Kordia antarctica: one gene and its partner. Each later gene encodes a partner of the first gene's protein in a complex. Links are inferred from orthologs where the notes say so. Each region holds a gene or a part of one and is shown in the gene's direction. Other genes may lie near its edges.

Region 1 (8,622 bases):
TAGGCGTCATTATGTTTGACTCTTGAAGATTCGTAGGTCGTATCCAAGGTTGCTTAACAGAACAAAAACCTGGTAAATCAGGAGAATCTTGTTGTTTAATGTTATATAATTCTTCACAAAATGTTTGTGACATAATAGTGTAGTTTTAGTTGGTTGTTTTTTCAGTTTAAACTTTCGACATTTTACGAATTGGTTCTGGAAATAACGCTTCAAACGTATTCAATACTTCATATGCATTTTCGCAAATTCCTTGTGTTGGATGATTATTAGTAGAATAATTCCAGCGCAAGCAAATAATACTTTTATATACTTGTTGGAAAGTAGTGTCCGTATTTACATAAAATTTGTAATATAAATACAATGCGGTAATTGTTACCGAACGACTTCCGCCATCATGACAATGAATCATTAAATTTCCTTGCGCATAAAAGTTTACCATTCCATCATCTTTTTGTTTTGTTGGCGATGGAAAATTCAACAATTGATCTGCTTCAAAAACCGCCGAAACCAATGTCATCATATCATTTTCGTTTCCATCAACCAAACCAACCTTTGCCAATTGATTCAAATAATACTTCTCGTTTGAAGCCAACGGAAAAGGCAAAGCGGCTCTTTTATCTACTGCTGGATCAGAGAATGGGATTTGCAAATCTTCTGCATCATTTACATCGTACGCAACGTTTAAAACCGCAGCAATTTCATTGTTGATAATAGCAGTTTCACTCAATAAAAAACCGGCACCAACAAAAATATATTGTTCCGTCATTCCTTTTGGAAGATGTGAATCTGGAATTTTAAAAATACAAGTCATTGCAATATTCGGAAAATTCCCTGCAGGTTGCATAGGTTTCATTCCGCATAAATCCAATGCACTAATGGTCTGTAGTTCTTCACAGAAAGAAAACTTTACAGGATCTACAATAATATCGTCTGAGTCTCCATGCATTAACAACTGCGGAATTTGTGTCAAGGCATAACTTTTATCTTCATTCAGTGTAAGTTTCCAAACCAAATCAAAACAATCTTCTGGCCATTTCTTGGTTGGAACTTTTTGCGCGCCAAATGCTGTTGAAATATCCTCAATATCAGTATGTTGCCAAGCAATTGCAATAGTTGAATCTGTATACGTATCATCACCAAAAATATGATCAATCATCTCTTGATATTGATACTTTAAATAACTGTCATGTATTTTTTTGCCAAGTCGTTTTGCCAATGGTGTAATAGTTTCACGTGGACGTTCGCTATGACTTTTAAGTCCAACGCCAGCCGCAAAAATATGATCAACAGTACCGAAAGCATCAGGCAAATAATAGGCGAGTGCCGCCGCACGTTCATATCCTTTAATAGATAAGTTTTCATTACTTGCATCAGCAGGTTTTTCAGCATGTCTGAGAATCAAGATTTCTTTTGGATAACCCATGTAATTATTTTTTTCTAAAATTAATGAAATATTTGAGAGTTCTTGCAACGTAGTTTTACGTAATTTTTGAATACATTAAGAATCACCAACTATTTATTTCAAAATCAATATATGTAGTGATTGTATTCATTCCTAAAAACAATACTTTTACAAAGTCCAAAATACTGCCATCATGAAAAAAATAGTATTCATCTTTCTATTAATAGGAATTATCTTTACGGGTTTTTCTCAAAACAATAATGAAGCTGATAACAATGCGTTTACAGATTACTATCCGATTGTAGTAAAACCAACATTTGGATTTTTGACGAATAATAACGCAAAGGAAGATATACTTTTCGACGCAAAACCAACGGTATATTATAGTATTTACAATGATATGCGAAGCGTGATGCAAAACAGTATTGAAAAACCGAGCGACGCTATATACATTACATTTCAACCACATATTCGCATGTATGCAGAAGATTCCAAACCAGTAAAAACGCCTTCGTATCGTTTTATGTTTGGTTGGCAACGTTTGGTAAAAACGAAAAGTAACAACTTTTTTGCTTGGGCAGTTGAAAGCGGTCATTATTCCAACGGACAATCTGGTTGTGCTTTTTTAGCTGGTGAAGATGACGAATCTGTCGCGTGTACTGACTTTCATGCAACAATTACAGATGATACAAATTTATCCGATTTGCTAAATAGAAATAACGGAAACTTCTCTACAAACACAACAAAGTTTTCTTTTAATTTTAGATTCAATAATTTGAATGAATTTGACAAACCATACAAAGTACATTCGTTTACAACTTCTTGGGAACTATATCACAATCGATTTTTATGGCTGTTTGATTTTGGTGGTTTTTCAGACTTTGACATTAATATTTATGGTAGAAATAGATTCAGTTTAGGATATGAATTTGTGCATGCGTGGAAACCTGATTTACGCTATGCTTTTGAACAAAAATTTGAAATCATTCAAGGTGCGCATCCTTTTGTTGAACCGTTACGAAGTGAAACTACACTAACACTTTATCCATTTGATAGTAACATAGGAATCTTTGCGAGTTACATCTATGGACATGACAATTACAACTATCGTTTTGTCGATTCGGGCAATCAAATTTCCGTTGGAATCAGTTGGGATTGGTTTACACCATTTCAAATAAAACGCGCAGAGAAAATTAGAGAACGCTCTTTGTAAATGCTAAATGTTAAAGTCTAAATTTTAAATATAAAAGTGCAGTAGGCAGTTTTCAGTTAACAGTTTTTTTAATTCTTCAATCATTTAATCTTTCAATTCCGTAATCATTTAATCGTTCAATTCTTTAATCTTTCAATAAAGAATAAAAAACAGTTGTAATAGCGAGTTGAGTGTTTTATTTTTGGAGTAATTATGGAGCAAGACATTCAACACTACATTTCTCAACTAAATGATGCACAACGCGCGCCGGCAATTCACAAAGATGGTGCGTTAATGGTCATTGCAGGCGCAGGTTCTGGAAAAACGAGAGTACTTACATATCGCATTGCGTATTTAATGAGTCAAGGCGTAGATGCGTTTAGTATATTGGCGTTAACGTTTACCAACAAAGCCGCGCGTGAAATGAAAAAGCGTATTGCGGATATTGTTGGTGGAAGCGAAGCAAAAAATCTGTGGATGGGAACATTTCACTCCATTTTTGCAAAAATATTACGTTTTGAAGCGGACAAACTCGGTTATCCAAGCAACTTTACCATTTACGATACACAAGATTCTGAACGTCTAATTCGTTCCATCATCAAGGAAATGCAACTTGACAAAGATATTTATAAATATAAACAAGTGCGTTCGCGAATTTCTTCTTTCAAGAACAATTTAATTACAGTTAGAGCATATTTTAACAATGCAGATTTAGTCGAAGCTGACGCGATGGCAAAACGTCCGAGAATGGGCGAGATTTACAAAGAATATGTAGATCGATGTTTTAAAGCTGGCGCGATGGATTTTGATGATTTACTACTCAGAACCAACGAATTACTAAACCGTTTTCCAGATGTGTTGGCGAAATATCAAAACCGTTTTCGCTACATTTTGGTAGATGAGTATCAAGATACAAACCATTCGCAATACTTGATTGTTAAGGCTTTGGCAGATCGTTTTCAAAATATTTGTGTCGTTGGAGATGATTCTCAAAGTATCTATGCCTTTCGTGGTGCAAACATCAACAACATTCTAAACTTCCAGAAAGATTATGACAATGTTGAAATGTATCGTTTGGAACAAAATTACCGTTCGACCAAAAACATTGTAGAAGCGGCAAATTCAGTAATTGAGCAGAATAAAACTAGAATTGATAAAGTCGTTTGGACTGCAAATGATGATGGCGGAAAAATAAAAGTCAACCGAAGTGCAACCGATGGAGAAGAAGGACGTTTTGTAGCAGGTTCTATCTTTGAAACCAAAATGCGCGAACAATTACACAATGGCGATTTTGCTATTTTATATCGCACCAATGCACAATCGAGAGCAATGGAAGATGCGTTGCGAAAGCGTGACATTCCGTATCGAATTTATGGCGGTTTATCATTCTATCAACGGAAAGAAATCAAAGATGTGTTGGCATATTTGCGTTTAATTGTGAATCCGAAAGATGAAGAAAGTTTAAAACGTGTGATTAATTATCCTGCGCGTGGAATTGGGCAAACTACGATTGATAAATTAGTCGTTGCAGCCAAACATTACGGACGTTCTATGTTCGAAGTAATGGAAAACATTTCTAAGATCGATCTAAAAATAAATAGCGGAACCAAAAATAAATTAGAAAACTTTACCACGATGGTTAAAAGTTTTCAGATTATGAGTGAAGGTGCAAATGCATTCGAATTAACGGAGCATGTTACTAAAAAAACAGGATTAGTTCAAGAACTTAAAAAAGATGGAACGCCTGAAGGAATTGCACGTATTGAGAATATAGAAGAATTACTAAATGGGATCAAAGATTTCGTAGAAGGACAAATAGAAGTCGTTGATGCGACAGGAGCTTTGGCAGAATTTCTAGAAGATGTTGCACTTGCTACGGACATGGATAATGACAAAGGAGACGACGACAGAGTTGCTTTAATGACGATTCACTTGGCAAAAGGACTAGAATTTCCGCATGTATATATTGTCGGAATGGAAGAAGATTTATTTCCTTCCGGAATGAGTATGAATACACGAAGCGAACTGGAAGAAGAACGTCGTTTATTCTATGTGGCGTTGACGCGCGCAGAAAAACAAGCGTATCTAACGTATACGTTAAGTCGTTATCGATGGGGAAAATTGGTCGATGCCGAACCAAGTAGATTCATTCAAGAAATTGATGATAAATATTTAGATTACATCACGCCAATTGATAGTTATCGTTACAAGCCATTAATTGACAATGATATTTTTGGCGAAGTAGACAAAAGCAAATTGCGTTTACAAAAACCCAAAACAGGTCGTCCGCCAGTTGTTGGTAGTCCATCACCAGAACAAGTTCGGAAACTACGTAAACTAAAACCATCTTCTTCGGATGCTGCTCCAGCAAGTCCAAGTTTATTTGATGGCGATTTAACTCCAGGAACCATCGTAGAACACACGCGATTTGGGCGTGGAGAAATTCTAAAAATTGATGGCGTTGGCGCAGACAGAAAAGCAGAAATTAATTTTCAAGTTGGCGGAATCAAGAAGTTATTATTGCGTTTTGCGAAGTTGAAAGTTGTTTCTTGAGTTTATTAGTTTATGAGTGAGAAAATTAATTTAAAATTTAGCATTTAACATTTAAAATAAGGAAAGTGAATTGTTTCCACAATGTATTATTCTTTTAAAAGTGTATCCAACAATTCAATCATATTTTCAAATTCTTCTTCTGAAAACCCGGTAGAAGCATAAACGATTTTACCATTTTTAATAATATAATTTCGTGGAATATATTTCGTTGCAAAATTGTTGTAAATCGCTTTGGAAGCATCTGGATGCATTGGAAATGTAGCTTTAAAATCTTTTTGAAATTTTCGCACTTTCGCTAGATTATCTCCGCGACCAAATCCAAACATGGCAAAATTCTTATTGTCTTTATGTTTTAACCAAACATGTTTTTCTAAATATGGCATTTCTAATTTGCAAGGTCCACACCAATTCGCGAAAAAGTTAATAAATACGACTTTATCTTTATAATCGGATAATTTAATTTCTTTGCCATTTTCTACTGTAAATACTAGGTCAGAAACGTCTTGTCCTTTTTTGGCAACGTCGCCATCTTGAGAATATCCTACTAAAATGAAAAGACTAAAAAATAGAGTTGTAATGAATTTTAAACGCATGTTAAGTTTGTTTTAATGTTTGATGTAAGATATGATTTTTTTTGATTTGAATATTATTGTTTTTCTTAATAGCACAAACCGTCAGTTCGAGTGAATTTGTGGAACAAATTTGTATCGAGAACAGCTCAGAAATCCAAAGTTGTTCTCGATACAAAATCTTTTCAAGATTTTACTCGAACGGACGTTTAGTTATACTTCAGAAGCGTCATTGCGAGCGATAGCAAAGCAATCTTTTTATTGAGCAACAGATTACTTCGTTCATCGCAATGACGTTTCTAAAAACCTAAAAGCAGTACACTGAGCGGAGTCGAAGTGAATACCTAAAACCTCAATTTCGCTACAATCAACTTCTCATTAGATTCCGCCAAACGAATAATTTTCACTTCTTTGGTTTCTTTCTTCGTTCCGTAATATTTGTATAAAGTCACTTTCATAAAAGTTGGATTCTCTATTTTTTGATAACGATCACCAAAGTATTTAATCTTCACAAAATAATCGCCTTTTATAGCGTTTTTCAACGTGAATTCTTCTGGACCAAAACCTTGCGTCATGTCTTGCGAAATTTTCCCACCAATCTTTGTTCTAGTGTGTTTATACGAGCATTCTTCCAAATTCGGATCAATCACGTGTAAATCAATATCTGTATCATTATGATTCCAATCGACTACGATTCTGACATCAAAAGTTTCTTTCGGAACGCTTGTTTTATCGAGCGCACTCGTATCGATATCACCTTTATAATTTTCAGTCAAATGATGAATTTCGTTCAATGCAATTTGTTTCACACTTGCAAAATTACGTCTGTGTGCATTCTTGTAAATTTCCCCAGAAATAATACCTTCAAACAAATCAAAAGCTTCCTGACATTTGCCTACATTTTCATACGCCAATGCCAAATCACGATATGATTGTGAATCTTCCGAACGCAATTCCAACACACGTTTAAATATAAAAACGGCTAACCAATTTTGATTATTTTCTTGTAATTGATAGCCGTATACTTTCAATAATTCATAATTATCAAAGTCGGTTTCGGCAATATTTGAGGCAATTCGCTCCGAAAAATCATGCGCTTTAAATTCATCTCTAAAAAGATTAGAAACATCTACATAATACGCAGGAATACCAACATATTTTGTACGCTGAATTAGGTAAAAATCATACGCTTCTTCTTTGGTTTTAAACTGACGCAATTCTTTGACATATACTGTGTTTACTGTTAAATCATCAACTTGAAATCGAATTTTAGGTTTGCGAGGTTTTTTTATAACAGTTTCATTTTGTTGTGATTGTGCTGTTTGCGTAATCGTATTTCCGTTTGCATTTATAGTAAAAATAATCGGTAATGTATATCGAACACTTACCTTTTTTCCCCGTTGTTGTCCAGGTGTCATTTGTGGTAATAAACGCAACACACGCTTTACTTCTTCTGAAATACGTTCATGTGACGATCGAACCAAAATAGTTTCAATAGTTCCAGTTTCAGTAATCGTAAACATTGCAGTTGCACGTTGTCTTCCTTCAGGTAAATTGAGCGTGCTAACTAAAGCCATATTAAAATTAGCTTCCACGTGTTTTTGTATTTTTTGAGAAAAACAGCGTTTACGATCGCTTCTATTACCAATACTTTCACAACCTGGGAAAACTGGCGAATCTTCTATGATAGAAAATGGAACTTCTTCAATTTCTATATCTTTATCAGCTTCCACATTTAAAATTCTGTTTGGTACTAAACTTTGCGTTTGTACTTCATCGGTAGTATCGAACTGAAATGAAGTTTGAGTATTTGTATTTCCTCTAAAAGAATTTGTACTTCTAAATTCTATTACAGATTCTTCAATTTCCATATCATCTTCAACAACATCAATTAACTCATGAATTGGCGGCGGCATTCCGTTAGGATATTTCTTTTTATTCAATTCAATATCAGCTAAAATTTTATTGTATTCTTCTAATAATTCTGCTGGCGGTTCAATTTTATAACGAACATAATCCATCACAGCTTCCAACACAATCAACGAAGTATAATCGGTAACCAAACCATAGTTAGTTCCTAAATTGACAATTTGAGATTTATTTTCTTTAGCATTTTTCTGTAAATACACCAACTTTTTTTGCGCCCACATTCGTGGAACAGTTGTTACATTTTTCTGTCCATCTTTTAGGTTTAACACAACACTTTGTTCCACCGTTGTTCCGTATCCAAAATGTAAAATAACACTATCGCTATTGTTGATATTTTTTCCAGCAATGGAAAACGTATTTCCAACATTGACAGGCATATTAGGATAAACATCTATGTTTTTTGCATTGGATGTAAAACCTAAAAAACGATATTGTTCATATTTTAAATCAGAAAAAGCTTCTAACGCAGTTTTTGAAGTTAAATTTAGATACGTTCCATTTGAAATTTGCGCCATCTTGTTCAAAGCTGCATGATTCGATTTTGTCAAACTATTTACAGCAATTAATGGAATTGTTGAAGTATACGTTTCATCACTTAACGACTGAATTCCATCAGAAAATAATAATACAAGATCAACATTTTTATGTTTAGCATCTTTAATCGTATAATTTGTTCCGCCATCGTAGATAGTATTTTTGAGTTCAGATTTTAAATCGTTCCAATTTCCATTGCGAATGTTATATGTTTTTTCTGTAACTAACACATTACTAAACGATTTGAAATGAACTTTTACATTTTCTATGTATGAAAAATACCTGTCTAAAAGTTCAATTTCTTTAGCAAGATCTCTATCTTTCATGGAAAGAGAAGCGTCCCAAAAAATGGTAATTTCGGTTGCTTTCTTTCTAATTTTTTTCTTAGGATTTAAGATGGTATGTGCATAAAAATAATCATCGAAAATAACTATTTTTTTAGA
Region 2 (8,606 bases), 4.8 Mb from region 1 along the record:
ACGATGGCTTTGCAACATTTGACTTTACAGATTTCCTCAATGAAGTTACCATGGGATTAACGGGCGTTACAACTACGGTACATACTTCTTCTGATGATGCTAATACTGGTGCCAATCCGGTTCCTGACGTAACAGCTTTTGACAATACCGTTATTGACCTACAAACACTATATATTAGAGTTGTGGATGCTGCTGGTTGTTTTACGGTCACGCAATTTGTGGTACACAGTAATGCGTTATTAACCGCTACAAATATTGAAAACGTCATTCGTTGTGATGATCCGAGTAATGATGGTATTTTTGAATTCAACCTTCAAACGGTTTTTGATAGGATTCAAAATAATTTGGATTATGTGGGTATTGTATTTTACGAAAGTGAAGATGATAGAACCAATGCTGTAAATCCTATTGACATTACAGTTCTATATTCAAACACTTCCAATCCGCAAGATATTTTCCTAACACTTTCAGATGATATGGGCTGTGAAGATTTTGCTGAGATTACCTTAACTGTGCATCCGAATGTTACGGCTCCAAACCTTGGCACGTTAACGTATTGCGACACCGATGATGACTTCGTTGTAGCAATTGATTTAACTACATTTACATCCACAATTCAAGGCGCAAATACCACATATACTATATCTTATTATGAAACACCAGGCGATGCGAACGTTTTTGCCAATCCTATTGTAGCTCCGTATGTAAACTCATCCAATCCACAAGAAATATTTTATAGGTATACCAATCCTGCAACGAACTGTACAGAAATTTCATCGTTTCTTATTGAAATATTGCCAGCACCAACAGTTATGCAACCGTCTACCTTGTTAAGATGTGATGAAGATACTGACGGTATTGCAGATGTAGATTTAACGCAAAGTCAACCAGAAATTATTGCAGACTTAACCAATATCAACATTAGCTATCATTCCTTGGAAGCAGATGCTTTTGAGAATACCAACATAATTCCAGATCCTACTGTCTATAATACAGCAACATCATCTGCATATGTTCGTGTAGAAAATGCTACAACAGGCTGTTTTACAGTAGTAGAACTACCGATTATTGTAAATACAATTCCAGAAGTTATTGCCACAGATTTTTATCAATTGTGTGAAACAGATGCAGATCAAACTGAAAACTTCATTATGGAGATCAAAGATGATGAAATCTTAAATGGTCAAACAGCAATGACAGTTTTCTACTATCCAACGGATCAAGATGCTTTGGACAAAACAAACGAAATTGACAAAACGGTTTCATACGCAAACCAAACAAATCCGCAAACAATTCATGTGCGTATTGAAAATGATACAGATCCAGATTGTTTTGCAGTTTCTTCCTTTGTAATTCAAGTAAGTCCTGCGCCAATGTATAATGAGCCAACAGATATTTTTGTCTGTGATGATGCTAGTAATGACGGAATTGACACGTTTGATCTTACCGACACAGAAGCAGAAATCCGTGCGGGAATTTCACAAAACTTAGTCATCTCTTTTCACTTATCTTTTGATGATGCAACGAATAATGTAGATCCGATTGGAAATACATTTACCAACGTTACAAATCCGCATGCAATATATACCAGAATTACAAATGATTCTGACTGTATGATTGTGGTCGATTTTGAATTAAATGTAATTCAAGTTCCTGAAACAAATCCGGCACCAGATGTAACGGTTTGTGATACAGATTATGATGGACAAGTTCTTTTCGATTTGACAGAAGCTGAATTCTTTATATTAAATATCAGACAAGATAATGTTGTCATCACCTATCACGAAACACAAGAAGATGCAGACGATGGAACCAACGCAATTCCTGACCCAACAAATTATACAAACGTAACCAATCCGCAACCAATTTTTGTACGATTAATCAATACCATTTCGGGTTGTTATGTCGTAATTCCGTTTACATTACATGTGAATTTACCACCATTGCTAAACAATGTTACAGAAGCTACTTTCTGTGAAGCCGAAATACCTGGAACAGTCGATTTACGCCAAATAGACGAAATCATCATTGATGATGCTACAGGTGTTTCCTTATCATATTACAATTCGGCGGCAGACGCAGACACTGAAACCAATCCGCTTCCTGATATTTACACCTATGCTACAAATCCAGAAACAATCTTTATCAGAGCAGAAAATGATGATACAACTTGTTATTTTGTAGATAGTATTGACATTAACATCAATCCGAATCCAGATGCAAATCCTGTCAGTGATATGGAAGCCTGTATCAGTAACAGTACAGATTCTACGCAAGTATTCAATCTATCACAACAAACAGCAACCGTATTAGGAGCGCAAAATCCAGCATTATTTACAGCAAGTTATCATGTAAGTATTGAAGATGCACAAAATGATGTAGCTCCATTACCAACATTATACAGCGCGTTTAACGGACAAATTATTCATATCCGTGTCGAAAACAATACAACAGGTTGTTATGACACAACTCAATTCAATACCATAATTCACCCTTTGCCAGAAGTAAATCTTCCAGAAGATATTACCTTATGTCTAAACGATCTTCCACTAACAGTAACCGCAGGTTCGGCAACTGGAAACACATACGCTTGGTCAACAAGTGAAACGACAGCTTCTATTAATATTACTTCCATCGGAACCTACGACGTAACTGTCACAAGTCCGTTTGGTTGTTCAGCAATGGCAAGTTTTACGGTAAACGAATCGGAATTGGCTACTATTGTTGATATTGATGTCGTACACTTCTCTGACAACAATACAATCACCGTAACCGCAAGTGGAAACGGAGATTACTTATATTCGTTAGATGGTGGAACGCCGCAAGTTTCAAATGTATTTGAATTTGTCGGCCCAGGATATCATACGGTAACTGTTTCAGATGTAAATGGTTGTGGCGAAGTAAGCGAAGAAGCTGTAGTCATTGATTACATTCAATTTGTGACGCCAAACAATGATGGTTTCAATGACACTTGGCACATTATCGGAATCGAAACGCTTCCAAAATCGATAGTATATATCTTTGACAGATATGGAAAACTCATCAAAACCTTACGTGCTGGCGATCGTGGTTGGGACGGAACGTACAGAGGTCGTAAACTGCCTTCAAGCGATTATTGGTTTTTAGCAGAAATAAAAGATGGTCCAACATCATTTGATGTAAAAGGTCATTTTACGTTGAAACGGTAATATCTATGGGAAAAATTAAAATAGTTGTATTCATTTTAGGTTTATTTTTTGGGGAAGAAACAATTGTTAGCTTACAACATTCAACCTAAAAATCATTTCATAATACTATATATATGGTTCAAATTGAAGAAAAGTATTCTGATGAAATTGAAGAAATTTGGAAAAACCCAAAGTTTCAAGAAATAACAGTTTGGAATAATGCTGACAAAGTTCATGACAGAATTATATCTAGAGGTTATGCAATTCACAAAGAAGTAATTAAGAATTCGATTCTTTTTATTGGTATCAATCCATCTTTTAAAAAAGGATCAGATACAAAAAGTCACTTTTTTAGCATGGATCAGACTGAAAACAATTTAGAAGGAAAAATTCATCCTTATTTTAAAAAGTTTGTTGATATTTCGAATAAACTAAGCATTAAATGGTCTCATTTAGATTTTTTTTTCTTTCGAGAAACAAAACAACGTTTTGTAGATGAATTACTGAAAGATAATATCAGTAAGGATTTCCTTGATAAGCAATTACAAATTTCAAGAGAAATAATCCTATCTGCAAAGCCAAAAATTATTGTAGTTTCTAATACTGCTGCCAGATATTTTATGAAACAAAATAAACACAAAATATCTACAAACTTTGAGTTTGAATTTAATCCAGAATTAGGAACAGAAATTATTATAAACAATTCAGAGTTGGAAGGTACTCCTGTATTTTTCACAAGTATGCTTACTGGTCAAAGAGCTATTGATAATGGATCATACAATAGATTAATTTGGCATTTAGATTTTGTTTTAAAACAGATTGACAAAGAAAATTATCAAGGTCTCAATTATGAAATGCGAAATACTGATTTTTTAGTTTAAAGTTTTACAGACACATTTCCTCACAACTGCAACTTCTTCAGTAGTTTTCATTATTTTTGCACTTCAGCGCGTTAAGGATTAAGGCATTGTTGGAGCTCTTTTGTGTTGGATTCCTGCCTTCGCAGGAATGACAATGCAAAAAGCGACTGCCGAAAGCCTGACCCTTGTGGTAACGCCCAAATACAGACATAAGCAAATACATTTTATGAAATTCAAATTAGTATCTGACTTTTCCCCTACTGGAGATCAACCGCAAGCCATCAAAGAATTAATTGCAGGAATTGAAGCTGACGAACGCTATCAAACCTTGTTAGGAGTTACCGGATCGGGAAAAACATTTACCGTTGCCAATGTGATTGAAGAAGTTCAAAAACCAACGCTTGTTTTAGCACATAATAAAACGTTGGCAGCACAATTGTACTCAGAATTTAAGCTATTCTTTCCTGAAAATGCAGTGGAATATTTTGTGTCTTACTACGATTATTATCAGCCAGAAGCGTATATGCCGTCTTCGGGAACGTATATTGAAAAAGATTTATCCATTAACGAAGAAATTGAAAAATTGCGACTCAGCACAACTTCTTCCCTACTTTCGGGACGTCGCGATGTCATTGTAGTTGCGTCAGTTTCCTGTTTATATGGTATTGGAAATCCTGTGGAATTTCAGAAAAATGTCATCACTTTAGAACGTGAGCAAGTGATTTCACGAACTAAATTATTACATCGTTTGGTGCAAAGTTTATATTCCAGAACGGAAGCCGATTTTTTACGCGGTTCGTTTCGTGTGAAAGGTGATGTGGTGGATGTTTTTCCTGGTTATGCCGATTTTGCATTCAGAATTCACTTCTTTGGCGATGAAATAGAAGAAATAGAATCGTTTGATCCTGCCACAAATAATGTGTTGGAAAAATACGAAGAACTCACCATTTATCCTGCAAATATGTTTGTAACCTCGCAAGATGTGTTGCAAAATGCCATTCATCAAATTCAGGAAGATATGGTAAAACAAGTAGATTATTTCAAGGAAATAGGAAAACATTTAGAAGCAAAACGTTTGGAAGAACGCACAAATTTTGACTTGGAAATGATTCGTGAATTAGGCTATTGTTCTGGAATTGAAAACTACTCTAGATATTTAGATGGAAGAGCGCCAGGAACGCGTCCTTTTTGTTTGTTAGACTATTTTCCAGATGATTATTTAATGATTGTCGATGAAAGTCACGTAACTATTTCGCAAGTGCATGCGATGTACGGCGGCGATAGAAGTAGAAAAGAAAACTTAGTAGAATACGGTTTCAGATTGCCAGCCGCAATGGACAACCGACCTTTGAAATTTGAAGAATTTGAAGTCATTCAAAACCAAGTAATTTATGTAAGTGCAACGCCTGCGGATTATGAATTGCACAAAACAGAAGGCGTAGTTGTAGAACAAGTAATTCGTCCGACAGGATTATTAGATCCGATTATTGAAGTGCGTCCAAGTTTAAATCAGATTGATAATTTGGTAGAAGAAATTCATCTTCGCACCGAAAAAGATGAACGTGTGTTGGTGACAACTTTAACCAAAAGAATGGCAGAAGAATTGACAAAATATCTATCGCGAATTCAAATTCGATGTCGCTACATTCACAGTGATGTTGATACGTTGGAACGTGTACAAATTATGCAAGATTTGCGAAAAGGTATCTTTGATGTGTTGGTTGGTATCAACTTACTTCGTGAAGGATTGGATTTACCAGAAGTATCATTAGTAGCGATTTTAGATGCGGATAAAGAAGGTTTTTTACGTTCCGCGCGATCACTAACACAAACTATTGGTAGAGCTGCGAGAAACGTGAATGGAAGAGCAATTTTGTATGCGGATAGAATTACGAAAAGTATGCAAAAAACAATGGACGAAACCGAATACAGGCGCGAGAAACAAATAGAATACAATACAAAACATGGCATTACACCAACAGGATTGAACAAAGCTTTGAGTTCAATTCTTGGGAAAGATGATAGTTTGGCTTGGGAAGATGAAATTAAGGCGAAAGCTGCTGCCGAACCAGATTTGGAATACTTGACCAAAGCACAACTAGAAAAGTTAATTCGCGAAAAGCGAAAAGCAATGGAAACTGCCGCAAAAGAGTTGAATTTTATGGACGCTGCGAAATATCGTGATGAAATTAAGTTGTTGCAAGAGAAGCTATAAGTTTCGACACACTAATGCTTTTATGAGAAAATATACTTTTTTAACGTGAGTTTGATGTAAGTTTACTCAAATAAAATTTTGAACATAGCTTTGAAATAACTGCTAAGCATTTGATTTTCATTCTGTTATTTTCGTTTTCTTTGCTCGCACAAAGAAAAGAAACAAAAGAAAGTGCGCTTTTCCAGAGGTATTTTTAGTTTTTCTTTTAGGGGAAAAACTAAAACCGCATGAATTTTTCTAAATTTTCTCCAAGGCTTCGAAAATTCTTAACGAAAAATCCCTGCTATACTGCGGAAAAGACAAAACAATACTCTGAAATTTTATATCGAACTCACGTTTTTTTAAGATTGCAAATACAGTTCTAAAGTTCCTAAACCAATAGACTGCGTTGTGCCATCATTTTTCACGTATGAACGACTGCCTGTAATTACAATTGTATCATCATTTGTGTAGAATCCGTTCCAAAAATCAACAATACAATACGGCGAACCTTCTGGACGAACAGAAGCTGTAAAGTTGATATGAAATGGTGCTGTTCCGGTTCCGCCATCATTATTTTTGACCCAAGCATACCCGCCAACTTTCCCCGAAACTGTAATTGGTCCTTCTGGCGTAAAATTATGTACATATGTTCCTTGAATTTGACCATCGGAAGGATCTGCACTTTCAATTGTAATTGTCAATGTTTTGTTTAATGGCGCGTACGTACCTGTTTTTGGAACTGACATATCGTTTTTATTTTAATTTATAAAATGTTTTTTCAGTAGCTATGCCATTTATAAAAGTAAGAAAACTAATTGGCAAAATCGTGCAAACTATTCTGGAAGCTAAAAAATACGTAAAACTACGTGTTTGCAACTTTAACGAGATTTGTTAAGAATTCGCTAAAGTTTAGCAATGCAGAACTTCTTCAGATTAAAAACTTAATTTTATATGTATATTCGATTTTCAGAAAACTCAAAACTACAAAATTGAACTTCTACTTCACCCTACAATTTAAAAGAATCTATCGTCATATTGACGAATTTGGCGTCATTCCGCTGATTGGTTTTGCGCTATTACTTGCACTTTTTAGTTGGGTTTCTGAAGCTATTTTTAAAAATATTTCGCAAGCTTCGTATTACTATATTGGTATTGGCTTATTGTTAACTTTGAAGTTAGGAAACATAAAACGAACTGTCTTTTTACAAAAATGCTTTCCGCTAGAAACATTTTGGAAAGTACGCATGTTAGAAAATACGCTATTTGTGCTTCCGTTTAGTGGTTTTCTCTGCTACAAACAAGCTTTTATAGAAATAATTATCATTCATGTTGGTGCTATAATGCTATCATTTTTTAATAATCTAGGTATCAGAAGCATTACAATTCCAACACCTTTTGGCAAAAACCCATTTGAATTTGTCATAGGTTTTCGAAATACTTTTTGGTTATTTCCTGTACTCTACATACTCACCTATATTGCTGTTTTTGTTGATAATTATAACTTAGGAGTTTTTAGCCTGATTGCAGTTTTTGTATGTTGCATGTCGTTTTATTCAAAACAAGAACCTTTATATTATATTTGGATTCACAGTATGACATCAAAAGAATTTTTAAACCATAAAATAAAAACAGCAATCCTTTTCAGCAGTTTTTTAGTACTGCCAATTGTCATTGGATTGTCTTTATTTTTTTCGCTTGAAAGATTACAAATTACATTGTTGTTCACAGTGTTAGGGTATTCTTTTATCCTATTAACAATTATAGGGAAATACAGTAATTATCCATCACAAGTTCATCTATTTCAAACACTTGCCATGCTGGTTTGCTTACTGTTTCCGCCACTTTTAATTCTGATTATTCCATATTTCTACAAACGATCTATCAAAAAACTTAATTCTATATTAGTATGTTAAGTGTTATCAATCTTTCAAAATCATACGGGAAAAAGCAAATTCTAAATGAAATAGAATTGCATTTCAATTCGGGAGAAATTCACGGAATTGTTGGCGAAAATGGCGCAGGAAAAACAACCTTATTCAAATGTATTGCGGGTTTGGAATCATACGAAGGAAACATTCAATATGAAAAAAGAAATATCAAAAATGTTGTTGGGTTTTTAGAAACGAATCCAGAGTTTCTATCTAAAATTACAGGAAAAGAATATTTACAATTACTCTGTAATGCGCGAAATATTAAAAATGTAGACTTTAAAGAAAAGAATATTTTTGAGTTGCCATTGCAGCAATACGCAGAAACCTATTCCACAGGAATGAAAAAGAAATTAGCGATGACAGGTGTTTTACTTCAAAATAATGATGTTTTTATCTTGGATGAGCCATTCAATGGTGTTGATATTCAAAGCAATCTTATTATTAAAGAATT

What was found.
Region 2: the proteins of IMCC3317_RS01185 (region 1) and uvrB are in contact, whole or in part, in a crystal structure (PDB 7EGT), measured with the Thermus thermophilus proteins. The link is inferred for Kordia antarctica from one-to-one orthologs. Residues at the interface, in WP_096412145.1 of Thermus thermophilus: His654, Arg656, Phe657, Gln666, Asp668, Glu669, Lys680, Arg681, Leu682, Ser683, Lys685, Tyr686, Ala687; in WP_096411307.1 of Thermus thermophilus: Glu23, Leu25, Arg26, Asp27, Gly28, Glu29, Arg30, Phe31, Arg55, Glu326, Asp327, Phe328, Glu379, Ser382, Gln383, His398, Gly400, Arg401.

What each region holds. Positions count from the first base shown.
Region 1 is NZ_CP019288.1:256,993-265,614, forward strand. Bases 2,463-5,477 are described here. They hold IMCC3317_RS01185 (ATP-dependent helicase), read left to right. Parts: upstream 2,463-2,807; coding sequence 2,808-5,147; downstream 5,148-5,477. Other genes in these bases: IMCC3317_RS01180 (hypothetical protein), read left to right, coding at 2,463-2,615; IMCC3317_RS01190 (TlpA family protein disulfide reductase), read right to left, coding at 5,234-5,477. In the rest of the region: IMCC3317_RS01170 (protein-tyrosine phosphatase family protein), read right to left, coding at 1-133; IMCC3317_RS01175 (protein-tyrosine phosphatase family protein), read right to left, coding at 167-1,423; more of IMCC3317_RS01180, read left to right, coding at 1,596-2,462; more of IMCC3317_RS01190, read right to left, coding at 5,478-5,740; IMCC3317_RS01195 (VIT domain-containing protein), read right to left, coding at 6,061-8,622. UniProt on the Escherichia coli protein: A helicase with DNA-dependent ATPase activity. Unwinds DNA duplexes with 3'-5' polarity. Translocates on single-stranded DNA with 3'-5' polarity. Initiates unwinding more efficiently from a nicked substrate than double-stranded DNA.
Region 2 is NZ_CP019288.1:5,054,528-5,063,133, reverse strand. Bases 3,749-6,747 are described here. They hold uvrB (excinuclease ABC subunit UvrB), read left to right. Parts: upstream 3,749-4,253; coding sequence 4,254-6,242; downstream 6,243-6,747. Other genes in these bases: IMCC3317_RS21165 (hypothetical protein), read right to left, coding at 6,584-6,747; IMCC3317_RS21175 (hypothetical protein), read left to right, coding at 3,749-4,048. Also shown: IMCC3317_RS21180 (T9SS type B sorting domain-containing protein), read left to right, coding at 1-3,188; more of IMCC3317_RS21175, read left to right, coding at 3,302-3,748; more of IMCC3317_RS21165, read right to left, coding at 6,748-6,970; IMCC3317_RS21160 (ABC transporter permease), read left to right, coding at 7,214-8,137; IMCC3317_RS21155 (ATP-binding cassette domain-containing protein), read left to right, coding at 8,131-8,606. UniProt on the Escherichia coli protein: The UvrABC repair system catalyzes the recognition and processing of DNA lesions. A damage recognition complex composed of 2 UvrA and 2 UvrB subunits scans DNA for abnormalities.